Regions from separate parts of the Butyrivibrio sp. AE3004 genome, predicted to be linked through region 2. Evidence: predicted binding sites of a transcription regulator. Region 2 holds the regulator's gene; each other region holds the start of a gene.
The links. The regulator HrcA, encoded in region 2, represses chaperone genes, less so after heat shock. The targets are predictions, from matches to a motif close to TGTTAGCACTCNNNNNNNNNGAGTGCTAACA.
Positions count from the first base shown of each region.

Region 1 (3,207 bases), 1.0 Mb from region 2:
TAATGAGAATAGATTAACAAAACAAATTAAAAGGCCCCGGAGTATCATTCGGATACTTCGGGGCGAATTATTAACATAAGGGTATTTTATGGCTGTTCTTTTACTACCATTTTTCCACCATTTTTAATGCTGTCCTGCTGGAGCAGTTCGATTGCGGAAGCTGCAATTTCATAATACATTTCTGCATTATCGCGTAGTTCTGCCATTTTTTTCATATTATTCTCGCAAAATTTTTTTGCATCAGCTATATCAGTTTGAGAGAAAACTTTACTTCCACAGTATAATGTTCCTGTGGTTGGATCAAAGTGGGAATCTTTCTTTTTTTGTTCGCCACTCATTCCCATCACTCCTGCAAGTGAACGGATTAAATCTTCACGATTACCAGCCATAAGCAGCCTCCATATAGTAAAAATCATCTTAATTAAGGACTACGAATATATTTTCGCACAGAGGCTTTTTTTTGACTATAAACTACTTATAATAAAAGTATAAAAAACTTAGGAAAAGATGAGGAGAAATCGTTGGATATAGCGGTATTTAGTGATATTCACGGAAACAGTTCCGCACTACAGGCATGCGTGGACTATTGTATGGGTAAAGGCATAACAAATTATATATTACTGGGAGATTTCATTTCAGATTGTCCCGGTGTTGAGAAGACAATGGAACTTATTTATGTTTTGCAGAAGTATTTTACCTGTTACATAGTCAGAGGAAACCGTGAAGAGTATATGCTTAATTATAGAAAAAACGGTGAAGAAGGATGGGGGAGAGGTTCCGGAAGCGGATCACTTCTTTTTACATACGAACGGCTGACGGGTAAAGATTTAGACTTTTTTGAAAAACTCCCTATATACGGTATATGGAATCCAAAGGGAGCTCATGGTTTTGAATATTGCCATGGTTCACCTACAGAAGTAGCAGAGCTTTTACTTGGAGAGAAGAGAAACACAAAAAGAACGCTGAATAAAATGAAAACAGATATGCTTTTGCATGGACATACACATATTCAGGAGAGCTTTTTATACAGGGGAAAAAGAGCTGTTAATCCCGGAACTCTCGGGCTTCCGAGAAACAAGAACTGCTATGCTGAATTTGCTATTATACACAGTTCAAAAAGTGGCTGGGAAGAAGAACTTGTCCAGGTTAAGTATGACAGACATGAAATCATAAAAATGTTTCAAACAACCGGTCTTACTGAATATGCACCGGCCTGGGCAGCGATAACAATGCACACTATAAGGACTGGAATTGATCTTAGCGAAGCAGTGCTGTTACAGGCAATGAGACTTTGTGAAGCCGAAAGAGGAATCGTAAGATGGCCCAATATTCCCGAGAAGTTTTGGGCAGAAGCACTCAAACAGAATTATATTGATTTATCTGGGAAGGATATTCCGAGACCAAGAAACAACGAGTGACTTAATTAAATAATATGCCAATGGGTATTGCATTTTTTTATCTGTGTGGTAATATAATTTTTAGTGATTAGCACTCAAAACTAATGAGTGCTAACAATATCAGAGTCAATTATAGAATTGAAATATAAAGGAGGCTATTATAATGAAGTTAGAACCACTTGCAGACAGAGTCGTACTTAAGGCACTTGAAGCTGAGGAGACTACTAAATCAGGAATCGTACTTCCCGGTGCTGAGAAGGAGAAGCCACAGCAGGCAGAGGTTATTGCTGTAGGTCCCGGCGGTATCGTAGACGGTAAGGAAGTTAAGATGCAGGTTAAGCAGGGCGATAATGTTATCTATTCAAAATATGCCGGAACAGAAGTTAAACTGGATGACGTAACCTACATCATTGTTAAGCAGAATGATATTCTTGCAATAATCAAGTAATGGTTTGACCGTTAAGCAGATTATCATCAATAATCCAATAACAGTTTGACCGTTAAGCAGATTATCATCAATAATCCAATAACAGTTTGATCGTTAAGCAGATTATTATCAATAATCCAATAACAGTTTGACCGTTAAGCAGATTATCATCAATAATCCAATAACAGTTTGATCGTTAAGCAGATTATTATCTATAACCCAATAAGAGTTTCATCGATGCCTTCTCCTTGGGGAGAAGGTGCCCGAAGGGCGGATGAGGGGAAACAATAATAAACGGAGGCAATTTAAAATGGCAAAGACAATTAAGTACGGCGCTGACGCTCGCACAGCTATGGTAGAAGGCGTTAATAAGCTTGCAGATACAGTTAGAGTAACAATCGGACCTAAGGGTAGAAACGTAGTTCTTGATAAGAGCTACGGTGCACCTACAATTACAAACGACGGTGTTACAATCGCAAAAGAAATCGAACTTGAAGATGCTTATGAGAACATGGGTGCTCAGCTTGTTAAAGAAGTTGCTACAAAGACAAATGATGTAGCAGGTGATGGTACAACAACAGCTACAGTTCTTGCACAGGCTATGATCAATGAAGGTGTTAAGAACCTTGCAGCAGGTGCTAACCCGATCGTTCTCAGAAAAGGTATGAAGAAAGCTACAGATGCAGCTGTTGCATCTATCAGTAAAATGGCTACAAAGGTTAAGGGCAAGGATCAGATAATGAGAGTTGCTGCTGTTTCATCAGGTGATGATGAAGTTGGACAGATGATTGCTGATGCTATGGAAAAGGTTTCAAACGATGGCGTTATAACAATCGAAGAATCCAAGACAATGCTTACAGAACTCGACCTTGTAGAAGGTATGCAGTTTGATCGTGGATATATTTCCGCATACATGGCTACAGATATGGATAAGATGGAAGCAAATCTTGATGATCCTTATATCCTTATCACAGATAAGAAGATTTCTAACATTCAGGATATCCTTCCTCTTCTTGAGGAAATCGTTAAGACAGGTGCTAAGCTCCTTATTATTGCTGAGGATGTTGATGGTGAAGCACTTACAACTCTTATTGTTAACAAGCTTCGTGGTACATTCAATGTAGTAGCTGTTAAGGCACCCGGTTACGGTGACAGAAGAAAGGCTATGCTTGAAGATATCGCAATTCTTACAGGCGGTAAAGTAATCAGCTCTGATCTTGGTCTTGAGCTTAAGGATACAACTATGGCTGATCTTGGACGTGCTAAGAGCATCAAAGTTGAAAAGGAAAAGACAACTATTGTTGACGGCCTTGGTGAAAAGAAGGAAATTGAAGCTAGAATCGCTCAGATAAAGAAGCAGATTGAGGATACAACTTCTGATTT
Region 1 is NZ_JNLQ01000002.1:1,962,967-1,966,173, reverse strand. It holds gene BV60_RS0111590 (glycoside hydrolase family 3 protein) at 1-17, shown strand, start outside; gene BV60_RS0111585 (hypothetical protein) at 87-389, opposite strand; gene BV60_RS0111580 (metallophosphoesterase family protein) at 522-1,418, shown strand; gene BV60_RS0111575 (co-chaperone GroES) at 1,561-1,845, shown strand; gene groL (chaperonin GroEL) at 2,135-3,207, shown strand, end outside.
Region 1: the regulator HrcA is predicted to act here: its motif matches at 1,484-1,514, upstream of BV60_RS0111575 (co-chaperone GroES).

Region 2 (3,207 bases):
GGATTGAAACAGGTCTAAAAGCGCATAAATGTTGACTTTTTTTAGAAACTGTACTAAACTCAAAAACGTAATGATAAAAATGCAAAAACGCAAAGCAAGCGTTCCTTATGGAAAGAGAGGGAGATATGGCTGACGACAAGTTGAGAGAAGCAGCTTTAAAGCCGATAGCAACTATTAAGAAACCGGTAATTGCTGCAGAAAAGAAAGAAGAAGTAAAAGCAGAGACACCTAAGGCTGAAGTTAAGAAAGCAGCTGAAAAGAAGACTACAGCAAAGAAGACTGCTGTTAAAAAGACTGCAACAAAGAAAGAAGAAACAGCTGTTAAGGAAGAGCCTAAGGCAGCTGAGAAGAAGGAAGCAGCAAAGAAGCCTGCTGTAAAGAAAGTAACAGCAGCAAAGCCTGCTGCAAAGAAGGCTGAGCCTAAGGAAGAAAAGCCTGCAGCAAAAAAGACTACAGCTACAAAGGCTGCTGCAACCAAGACCAATATTGTTCTTCAGTATGCCGATAAGAGTGTTACATATGATACTTTTGTTGAGAATGCCAAGAATGTATGGCAGTATGATATGGGAAGAGATGTTTCCGAAATCAAGACTCTTGAGCTTTATGTTAAGCCTGAAGAGGAGAGAGTATACTTCGTGGTTAACGGAGAGGTTCACGCAGACTTTGGCATGTAATTGTGCGAAATAATTTTATAAATTCACTAATCCCTGATGGATCAATTTCCCTCAGGGATTTTTTATCTTATAGAAAAATACTAAGTAATTCTTTTTTATTGACATCTACTATTTATAGTGGTAATTTATTGTCAGAAGATATTAGCACTCAACTCAAATGAGTGCTAACATAACGGAAAGAGGTGAAGAGATGCAACTGGATGACAGAAAAAAGAAAATACTGCATGCAATTGTACGCAATTACCTCGAGACCGGTGAACCTGTCGGAAGCAGGACGATTTCAAAATATACGGATTTGAATCTCAGTTCCGCCACAATAAGGAATGAGATGGCTGATCTGGAGGAGATGGGGTTGATTTTACAGCCGCATACCTCAGCGGGAAGAATTCCGTCGGATCAGGGATATCGTGTATATGTAGATGAGATGCTCTCTGAGAAGGAACAGGAAGTTGAAAACATGAAGGAGATGCTTCTCGATAAGGAAGAAAAGCTTGAGAAGCTCCTTAAACAGGTGGCAAAGACGCTTGCGGTTGATACCAATTATGCATCAATGATTTCTGCTCCGATGATAAGGCGAAACAAGCTTAAATTTGTACAGATTTCAAAAGTTGATGAAGAGCATCTTTTAACAACTATTGTTGTAGAAGGAAATGTAATAAAGAACAGAATGGTTGAAACTGACCAGGAGCTTTCGGAATCCGATATGTTGAAGCTGAATATTCTTCTGAACACCAGACTTGGAGGACTTTCGGTAGAAGATATAAATCTTGGCCTTGTAGCGGCTATGAAACAGGAAGCCGGAATTCACAGCGACATTTTGGGAAAGATAATAGATGCTGCTGCGGAGGCTATAACAGAAGATGAAGATCTTCAGATTTATACAAGCGGAGCAAATAATATTTTCAGATATCCCGAGCTTGCTGACAGAGAAAGAGCCAGTGATCTTATTACAACTTTTGAAGACAAGAGTGATCTTACAAGTCTTGTAGAGAATACACTTCAGTCAAGTACGGAAGAAACCGGAATTCAGGTTTATATAGGTAATGAATCGCCTGTCCAGTCCATGAGAGATTGCAGTGTGGTTACCGCTACATATGATCTGGGCGAGGGAATGAGAGGAACAGTTGGAATCATCGGACCTAAGCGTATGGATTATGACAAGGTTGTCGGAGCACTAAAAAATATGATGAGAGCTCTGGATGATTTATATAAAAAACAATAGAACCATAAGGAGTGCTTTAAGTGAGTAAGGAAGTAAAGAAGGACGTTGGTACAGAGTCCGGAAAGAAGACAGCAAAGGAGCTTCAACAGGAAGTTGCAGAAAAAGCAAAAGAAGTTGCTGAAGCGGCCAATAAGGTAGCAGAGGCAGCCGAGGAAGAGGCTTCTGCAGAGAATACAAAAGAGGCAGCTGAAGGTGCAGCTGAAAATGCAGAAGGCGAAAAGAAAGGTCTTTTCGGTAAAAAAGAGAAAAAGAATCCTTTCAAGGAAAAATTTGAAGAAATGCAGGATAAGTATATGCGCCAGCTTGCGGAGTTTGAGAATTTCCGTAAGAGAACAGATAAAGAGAAAGCGCAGATGTTTGATAACGGAGCAGCAAATGTATTAGAGAAGATACTGCCCGTTGTTGATAACTTCGAGAGGGGACTGGCTGCTGTTCCTGAAGAAGATAAGGGTTCTGCTTTTGCGGACGGAATGAACATGATTTACAAGCAGCTTATGAAGCAAATGGAGGATCTTGGTGTAACTCCCATAGAGGCTGTCGGAAAGGAATTTGATCCGAATTTTCATAATGCAGTAATGCAGGTTGACAGCGAAGAGTATGAGGAAGGATTCGTAGCTCAGGAGCTTCAGAAGGGTTATATGTTCCACGACACAGTGCTTAGACACAGCATGGTAGCCGTTGCTAAGTAATCACTTAGCGAGGTATTTTCGAGCTTAGTGTACTACTTAGTTCTGTCGAACACGAAGTGTGAGAGCAGAACTTCATTAGATTTTATTAGTTATTTAAACGGAGGATTATAAAATGAGTAAGATTATAGGTATCGACTTAGGAACAACAAACAGCTGCGTAGCTGTTATGGAAGGTGGTAAGCCCACAGTTATCGCTAACGCTGAGGGTGCAAGAACAACACCTTCAATCGTGGCTTTTACAAAGAACGGAGAGCGTCTTGTAGGTGAGCCTGCAAAGCGTCAGGCTGTAACAAATGCTGAGAACACAATTTCATCAATCAAGAGAGATATGGGTACTGATAACGGCCGTACAATTGATGGCAAGAAGTATTCACCTCAGCAGATTTCAGCTATGATCCTTCAGAAGCTGAAGGCAGACGCAGAACAGTATCTCGGCGAAACAGTATCAGAGGCAGTAATCACAGTTCCCGCATATTTCAATGATGCACAGCGCCAGGCTACAAAGGATGCCGGTAAGATTGCAGGCCTTGAAGTAAAGCGTATCATCAATGAGCCTACAGCAGCAGCTCTTGCTTATGGTCTTGACAATGAGAAAGAGCAGAAGATCATGGTTTATGACCTT
Region 2 is NZ_JNLQ01000002.1:3,006,810-3,010,016, reverse strand. It holds gene BV60_RS0115925 (pyridoxal phosphate-dependent aminotransferase) at 1-35, shown strand, start outside; gene BV60_RS23240 (DUF6465 family protein) at 126-674, shown strand; gene hrcA (heat-inducible transcriptional repressor HrcA) at 832-1,896, shown strand; gene grpE (nucleotide exchange factor GrpE) at 1,917-2,585, shown strand; gene dnaK (molecular chaperone DnaK) at 2,698-3,207, shown strand, end outside.

Region 3 (3,207 bases), 1.8 Mb from region 2:
TGTGATTGAGTATGAAAGCATCCATCTTCTGCGCCTTAAACATATTGATGTACTGGCTCTGCTGCTGTTCATCCGTAACGTAATAAATAGTGCGGGGCTCTTTTTCCTTATCGTCTTCCTTGGAATCCGTGTTAGCTTCACCCTCGCCATTTACTGCATTTCCGTTTTCATCAACAACCTCGGCCTCAACCTTATTACCGTTTTCATCCTTAGCTTCTTCTGCTGCAGCAGCCTCTTCAGCTTCCTTATTGATCTGAAGAGCTTCGGGAAGTGTTAAATATTTGCCGTCAAGGTTCTTGAAAAGAATATAATCATTCATCTTCTCACAGAACTTGTCATCCTTTAAGCAGCCATACTTAATGAAAGGTGAGATATCTTCCCAATATTTGTCATAGTTTTCCTTATCGGTTTTGCAAAGACCTGCAAGCTTCTCAGCCACCTTCTTGGAAATGTAATCTGAGATTTTCTTAACAAAACCATCATTCTGAAGTGCGCTTCTTGAAACGTTAAGAGGCAGGTCAGGACAATCGATAACTCCCTTAAGAAGCATTAAATATTCAGGTATAACTTCCTTTATATTATCAGCAATGAATACCTGGTTATTGTACAGCTTTATCACACCTTCAGCGGATTCAAACTCCATGTTGATCTTGGGGAAGTAAAGAATACCCTTTAAGTTGAAAGGATAATCCATGTTGAGGTGAATCCAGAAAAGAGGCTCCTTATAATCTCTGAAAACTTTTCTGTAAAACTCCTTATACTCATCATCGGTACAATCCTTGGGTGTCTTAGCCCAAAGAGGATGAGTATCGTTAAGAAGCTGAGGTCTTCTGCGGATCTTAAGCTTTTTCTCCTCTTCCTTCTTCTCTTCACCTTCTTTACCGGAATCGGTATTAGTCTCTTCCTTTTTCTCCGGCTCAATAACTTCAATTACAATATCGTCATCGCGTTTCTCTGATTCCTTTATTGTCTCAGTGCCTTCTTCGTTCTCTCTGCTAAGGTAAATCTCATAAGGCATAAATGAACAGTATTTCTCTATTACTTCACGAGCCTTATACTCATTGCAGAACTCAAGGCAGTCATCTGAAAGATGAAGTGTGATGGTTGTACCCACTTCCTTCTTTTCGCCGTCCTTCATCTCAAAATCAGATCCGCCGTCACAGGTCCAGTGTACTGATGCAGCATCTGATTTATATGAAAGTGTATCTATTTCAACATAATCGGAAACCATAAATGTTGAGTAAAATCCAAGTCCGAAATGTCCTATAATCTGGTCAGCATTTGCTTTATCCTTGTACTTGTTAAGGAAGTCCGTAGCACCGGAAAAAGCTACCTGGTTAATGTATTCCTCAACCTCTTCGGCTGTCATACCGATACCGTTATCTATAATCTTGATAGTCTTTTCCTTATCATTAAGAACAATATCCACACGGGGCTTAAAGCCATCGGGAAGTGTGTACTCACCCATCATGTCCATCTTGCGGATCTTGGTGATGGCATCACATGCATTTGAAACCACTTCTCTGTAAAAAATATCATGATCCGAATACAACCATTTCTTTATTATAGGGAACATGTTCTCAGAATTGATTGAAAGATTACCTCTTTTTTCCATTTGTATTGCCTCCGTAAATCATCGCAGTTACAAAATATATTATCCTGCGTTTTTCATATATTAAGGTGGATATATCAATGTTCTATTAGTTGTAGAATACCCACAAATATGAGTTTAAAACTGACCACGTTAAATGTCAATAAAAAATTAGCACTCAATCAAAATGAGTGCTAACAAAATGGTCTCAAATTTATATTTTTATGCATAATTTAACAAAACCAGCCATTTTTATAATATAGATTAAATAATTATAAACTGCCTTACAATTCTATAAACTCCATTTAATATTATGTTATTTCGTCTAAAATGATATTAGTAGAAAAAACATTAAGTGGCTAAGGCCGCGCATGGAGGTTATGATATGGCAGGTAGAAATAATACAAAAGTAAAGAAAAGTATTAGTAAAACTCTTCTGATAAGCCTTATGCCGATCATTGTAATTGGTATTGTGGCTATCATCATGTTCCTGACGCTGAGTGCAAAGAGCACCATTACAGAAATCACTCTTATGGATCTTGCCGCAGAAACCAAAGCAAATGCTTTAGATCTTGGCACTCCTTTCAAAATGCTTACAGCAAAATTCGGTGAATACTGCGACACAATGGAGCAGGTTCCTTTTGAAGATCATGACGCAATGTTAAAATATATTGAGCCCTCTGCTGAGTATAAGGCAGTCGAAAACTCCGGTATTTATATCGGCTTCTCAGATGATACATATATATTTGCTAATCACTCTGTTCAGGATTCATCCTGGAAACCGACAGAGCGCGAATGGTACAAACAGGGCCTTGGAAACGAAACCTTTGTAACAACAGATCCTTATGTGGATTCATCAACAAACTCACTTTGTGTAACCTTCGTGCGACAGAATGACTTTTACAATGGTGAATTTGGTGTCTGTGCTGCTGACGTATTTCTTACAGATCTTCAGAGCTCCGTATCAGAGTTAAAGCCCATGAAAACCGGTGGTTCCATGGTCATGGGTGGAGATTACATTATTTCATTCTTTGATAGTTCATTAAACGGAGTCAGGATTTCCGAAGCAAATAATGCATACTTAACAGAACTTAAGGCTTATGTTGAAAGCGGTTCCGAAGAGCCTATACTCATTAAGCAGGATGGTTCAAGTGACGAGTATTATATCTGTGCATATCCGATTCAGGGAACTCCCTGGACTCTTATTTCCTCAATAAGTAAGAATGAAGTACAGGCTTCCTCAAATAGATTCATGAGAATTGCCATGATTGCAATGATTCTTCTTATTGCCCTTATTGTTATCGTAATTCTCTTTACAATAAACAGAGTAATCACAAAGCCTGTTAAAGGTCTTTCAGAAAGCATCCTTAAGATTTCAGGCGGTGATTTCACTACCAAGATGCCTGCAGACAAAGGTGATGAGATCGGTCTTATCAGTAAAGAGATGGACAATTATGTTCATATCATGAACACAACCATCAATTCCATTCAGAGTAAGGCTGAACAGTTGAAAATGGACTCCTCCTCTTCAAGAGATGCTTCCGGTAAAATGTCAGAAGGCGCAAATGAGCAGTCCATCTCAATGGGCCAGATTCAGACTACCATGGATGATATCG
Region 3 is NZ_JNLQ01000002.1:1,177,001-1,180,207, reverse strand. It holds gene htpG (molecular chaperone HtpG) at 1-1,615, opposite strand, end outside; gene BV60_RS0108360 (methyl-accepting chemotaxis protein) at 1,977-3,207, shown strand, end outside.
Region 3: the regulator HrcA is predicted to act here: its motif matches at 1,761-1,791, upstream of htpG (molecular chaperone HtpG).

Region 4 (3,207 bases), 450 kb from region 2:
CTGTTTGACTATGATGATGTTAAGCTATCCTTTGAGGAGGATGCGATTGAAAAGATTGCAGAGCTTGCACATGAGAGAAAGACAGGTGCGAGAGGACTCAGATCCATTATGGAAAAGGCTATGATGGATGTTATGTACGAGATTCCTTCAGATGATGACATATGCGAATGTGTAGTTACTGAAGAATCGGTTAAGGGTACTTCAAGTCCGCTTATCGTTTACAAGGACGAGGTTAAGAGACTTAAACCTGCAAAATAAAAAGAATGATTTTGAAGTGGGGATGAACCTGCTTAAACTACAGGCAGAGATGTAATGCATCCCTGCCTGTACTATTATTAGTGAGGATTATATGGTAATAAAGAAAGTAAACTTAGAAACAGTAATCGGCATAACAAGTAAACTCCCTCAGAACGATAAGCCTGAGTTTGCGTTTGCCGGAAAGAGTAATGTAGGAAAGTCTTCTCTGATCAACGGACTTATGAATCGTAAGCATTACGCCCGTGTGAGCCAGGAACCCGGAAAAACTCAGACCATAAATTATTACAACATAAACAATGAGTTTTACCTTGTGGATCTGCCTGGATACGGTTTCGCGAAAGTTCCTGATTCGGTTAAGAAACAGTGGGGCAAGATGATCGAGAATTATCTGAATAAGTCTGTGATGTTAAAACAGGTATTTCTTCTGATAGATATCCGTCACGAGCCTTCTGCAAATGACAAAATGATGTATGACTGGATAGTTGCATCAGGAGCTGAACCTATTATCATAGCCACAAAGTCGGATAAGATTAAAAACAGTCAGATAGAAAAACATCTGAATATGATAAAAGAAACCCTTGGAATGCCGGAGGATGGGATCCTGCTTCCTTTTTCTGCTCAGAGCAAGGCGGGAAGAGAAGAAATATACGAAGTGATGGATAAGCTTCTCGAGGAGTGCAGGCCACAGGAAGAAGAACAATAAACAGAATAATTTATGGACTCTTGAATTTAAAAACGTAAATGCGTTCATAAATCTGAGATTTATGGCAAAAGCGAAACGTAGACTATAATAATTGCTGATAGACTGGGGATGAGAAATATGGGATTTTTCGTAAAGCTAAAAAGGAATTTTTTCTTGGATGCAATAATTCTTATACTTGTTGGAGCGGTTCTTATTTTTCTTCCGGGAACTACGCTTAATATACTGACCAAAGCGATTGGAATCATGGTGCTTTCTGCAGGCGTGATTTCTGTTATAACCAGCATCGTGTCAAAAAATCAGAATGTTATAACAAGAAACAGCTCGTTGGGATTCGGGCTGGTGATAGCGGTTGTTGGTGCCTGGATTTTGCTTAATCCGACATTTTTTGAATCAATTATTCCTGTTATTGCAGGAGTTATCATGCTGTTTAGTGGCCTGATGAATCTTGGGGAGACATTAAGTCTTGGAAAAAGCAGCTATAAGAACTGGTGGGTAGCTCTTATACTTGCGTTTATAACAGTTGGCGTTGGCGCATATCTGCTGCTTAATCCTGTGGCATCAATGCAATACGTTGTGCAGATAATAGGAGCAGCTCTTGCTTATAACGGTGTTTCAAATCTGTGGATAGTATCAAGAATCCACAAGGTTGATAAGGAAGCCAGAAAAGAGATTGTAGACGGTGATGCCAGGGAAGTAGAGTGGGAAGACAGACCGGCAGCCGGTAAAGTAGATAAAAATGAAATAATTGATGTTGAAAGTAAAGATATCGACTAATAATGCATGAAGCCCCGGCTCTTTAGATGGAATAAAGAGTCGGGATTTTTGTTGCCGGCCCAAAATTATTAGCACTCTCTATTGACGAGTGCTAATAATCGTGTTATAACAGTTGTAGAACAGCATGTAATACGAATGACAATATATCAGTAAGAATAAGACTACTAACCGGCGAGTGAGGTGATAGTTATGAAGATAGATAGATTTACACAAAAATCAATTGAAGCTATCCAGAACATGGAGAAAGTCGCACTTGATTACGGCAATCAGGAGATTGAACAGGAACATCTGCTATACAGTCTGCTGACCATAGAGGATAGCATTGTTCCTAAGCTCATTGAGAAGATGGGAATAGACAATGATGTTTTCTTAAATAGAGTTGATGAAGCTCTGAAAAAGAGGACTAAGGTTCAGGGTGGAAAACCCTATGTGGGAGCCGACCTTAATAAGGTGCTTCTAAAGAGTGAGGATGAGATGAAGGCAATGGGCGACGAATATGTGTCTGTTGAGCATATTTTACTTGCTATGCTTCATTATCCAAATCGAGAGATCATAAATATTTTCCAGGCCTTTGGCATAGACAGGAACAGATTTTTGCAGGCCCTTTCAGAGGTCAGGGGAAATCAGAAGGTTACATCCGATAACCCCGAGGCAACCTACGACACACTGGAAAAATACGGAACAGAGCTTGTGGCAAAGGCAAAAGCACAAAAGCTTGAGCCTGTGATCGGAAGAGATGCGGAGATCAGAAACGTTATAAGGATTCTTTCGAGAAAGACAAAGAACAATCCTGTGCTTATCGGTGAACCCGGCGTTGGTAAAACTGCAGTTGTAGAAGCTTTGGCTCAGAGAATTGCTGAAGGGGATGTTCCGCAGGGACTTATTGATAAAAAGATTTTCTCACTCGATATGGGAGCTCTTGTTGCAGGAGCAAAGTACAGAGGCGAGTTTGAAGAAAGACTTAAAGCCGTGCTTCAGGATGTCAAGGAATCTGACGGCGAGATCATTCTTTTCATAGATGAGCTTCATACAATTGTGGGAGCAGGTAAAACTGACGGCGCACTTGATGCCGGAAATATGTTAAAACCCATGCTTGCTAGAGGTGAGCTTCATTGCATAGGTGCAACAACTCTTAATGAGTACAGACAATATATTGAGAAGGATGCGGCTCTTGAGAGACGTTTCCAGCCGGTAATGGTATCTGAGCCTACGGTTGAGGATACGATAAGCATCCTCAGAGGCTTGAAGGAACGCTACGAGGTTTATCACGGTGTCAAGATTATGGACTCGGCGCTGGTCAGTGCAGCGACCCTCAGTAACAGATATATTTCAGACAGATTCCTTCCCGACAAGGCAATTGACCTTGTGGATGAGGCATGTGCTCTTATTAAGACAGAAATGGATTCGATGCCTGCAGAACTTGATGAGCTTAACAGAAAAATTATGCAGATGCAGATTGAGGAAACAGCACT
Region 4 is NZ_JNLQ01000002.1:2,555,126-2,558,332, reverse strand. It holds gene clpX (ATP-dependent Clp protease ATP-binding subunit ClpX) at 1-258, shown strand, start outside; gene yihA (ribosome biogenesis GTP-binding protein YihA/YsxC) at 350-961, shown strand; gene BV60_RS0114040 (HdeD family acid-resistance protein) at 1,079-1,735, shown strand; gene clpB (ATP-dependent chaperone ClpB) at 1,925-3,207, shown strand, end outside.
Region 4: the regulator HrcA is predicted to act here: its motif matches at 1,802-1,832, upstream of clpB (ATP-dependent chaperone ClpB).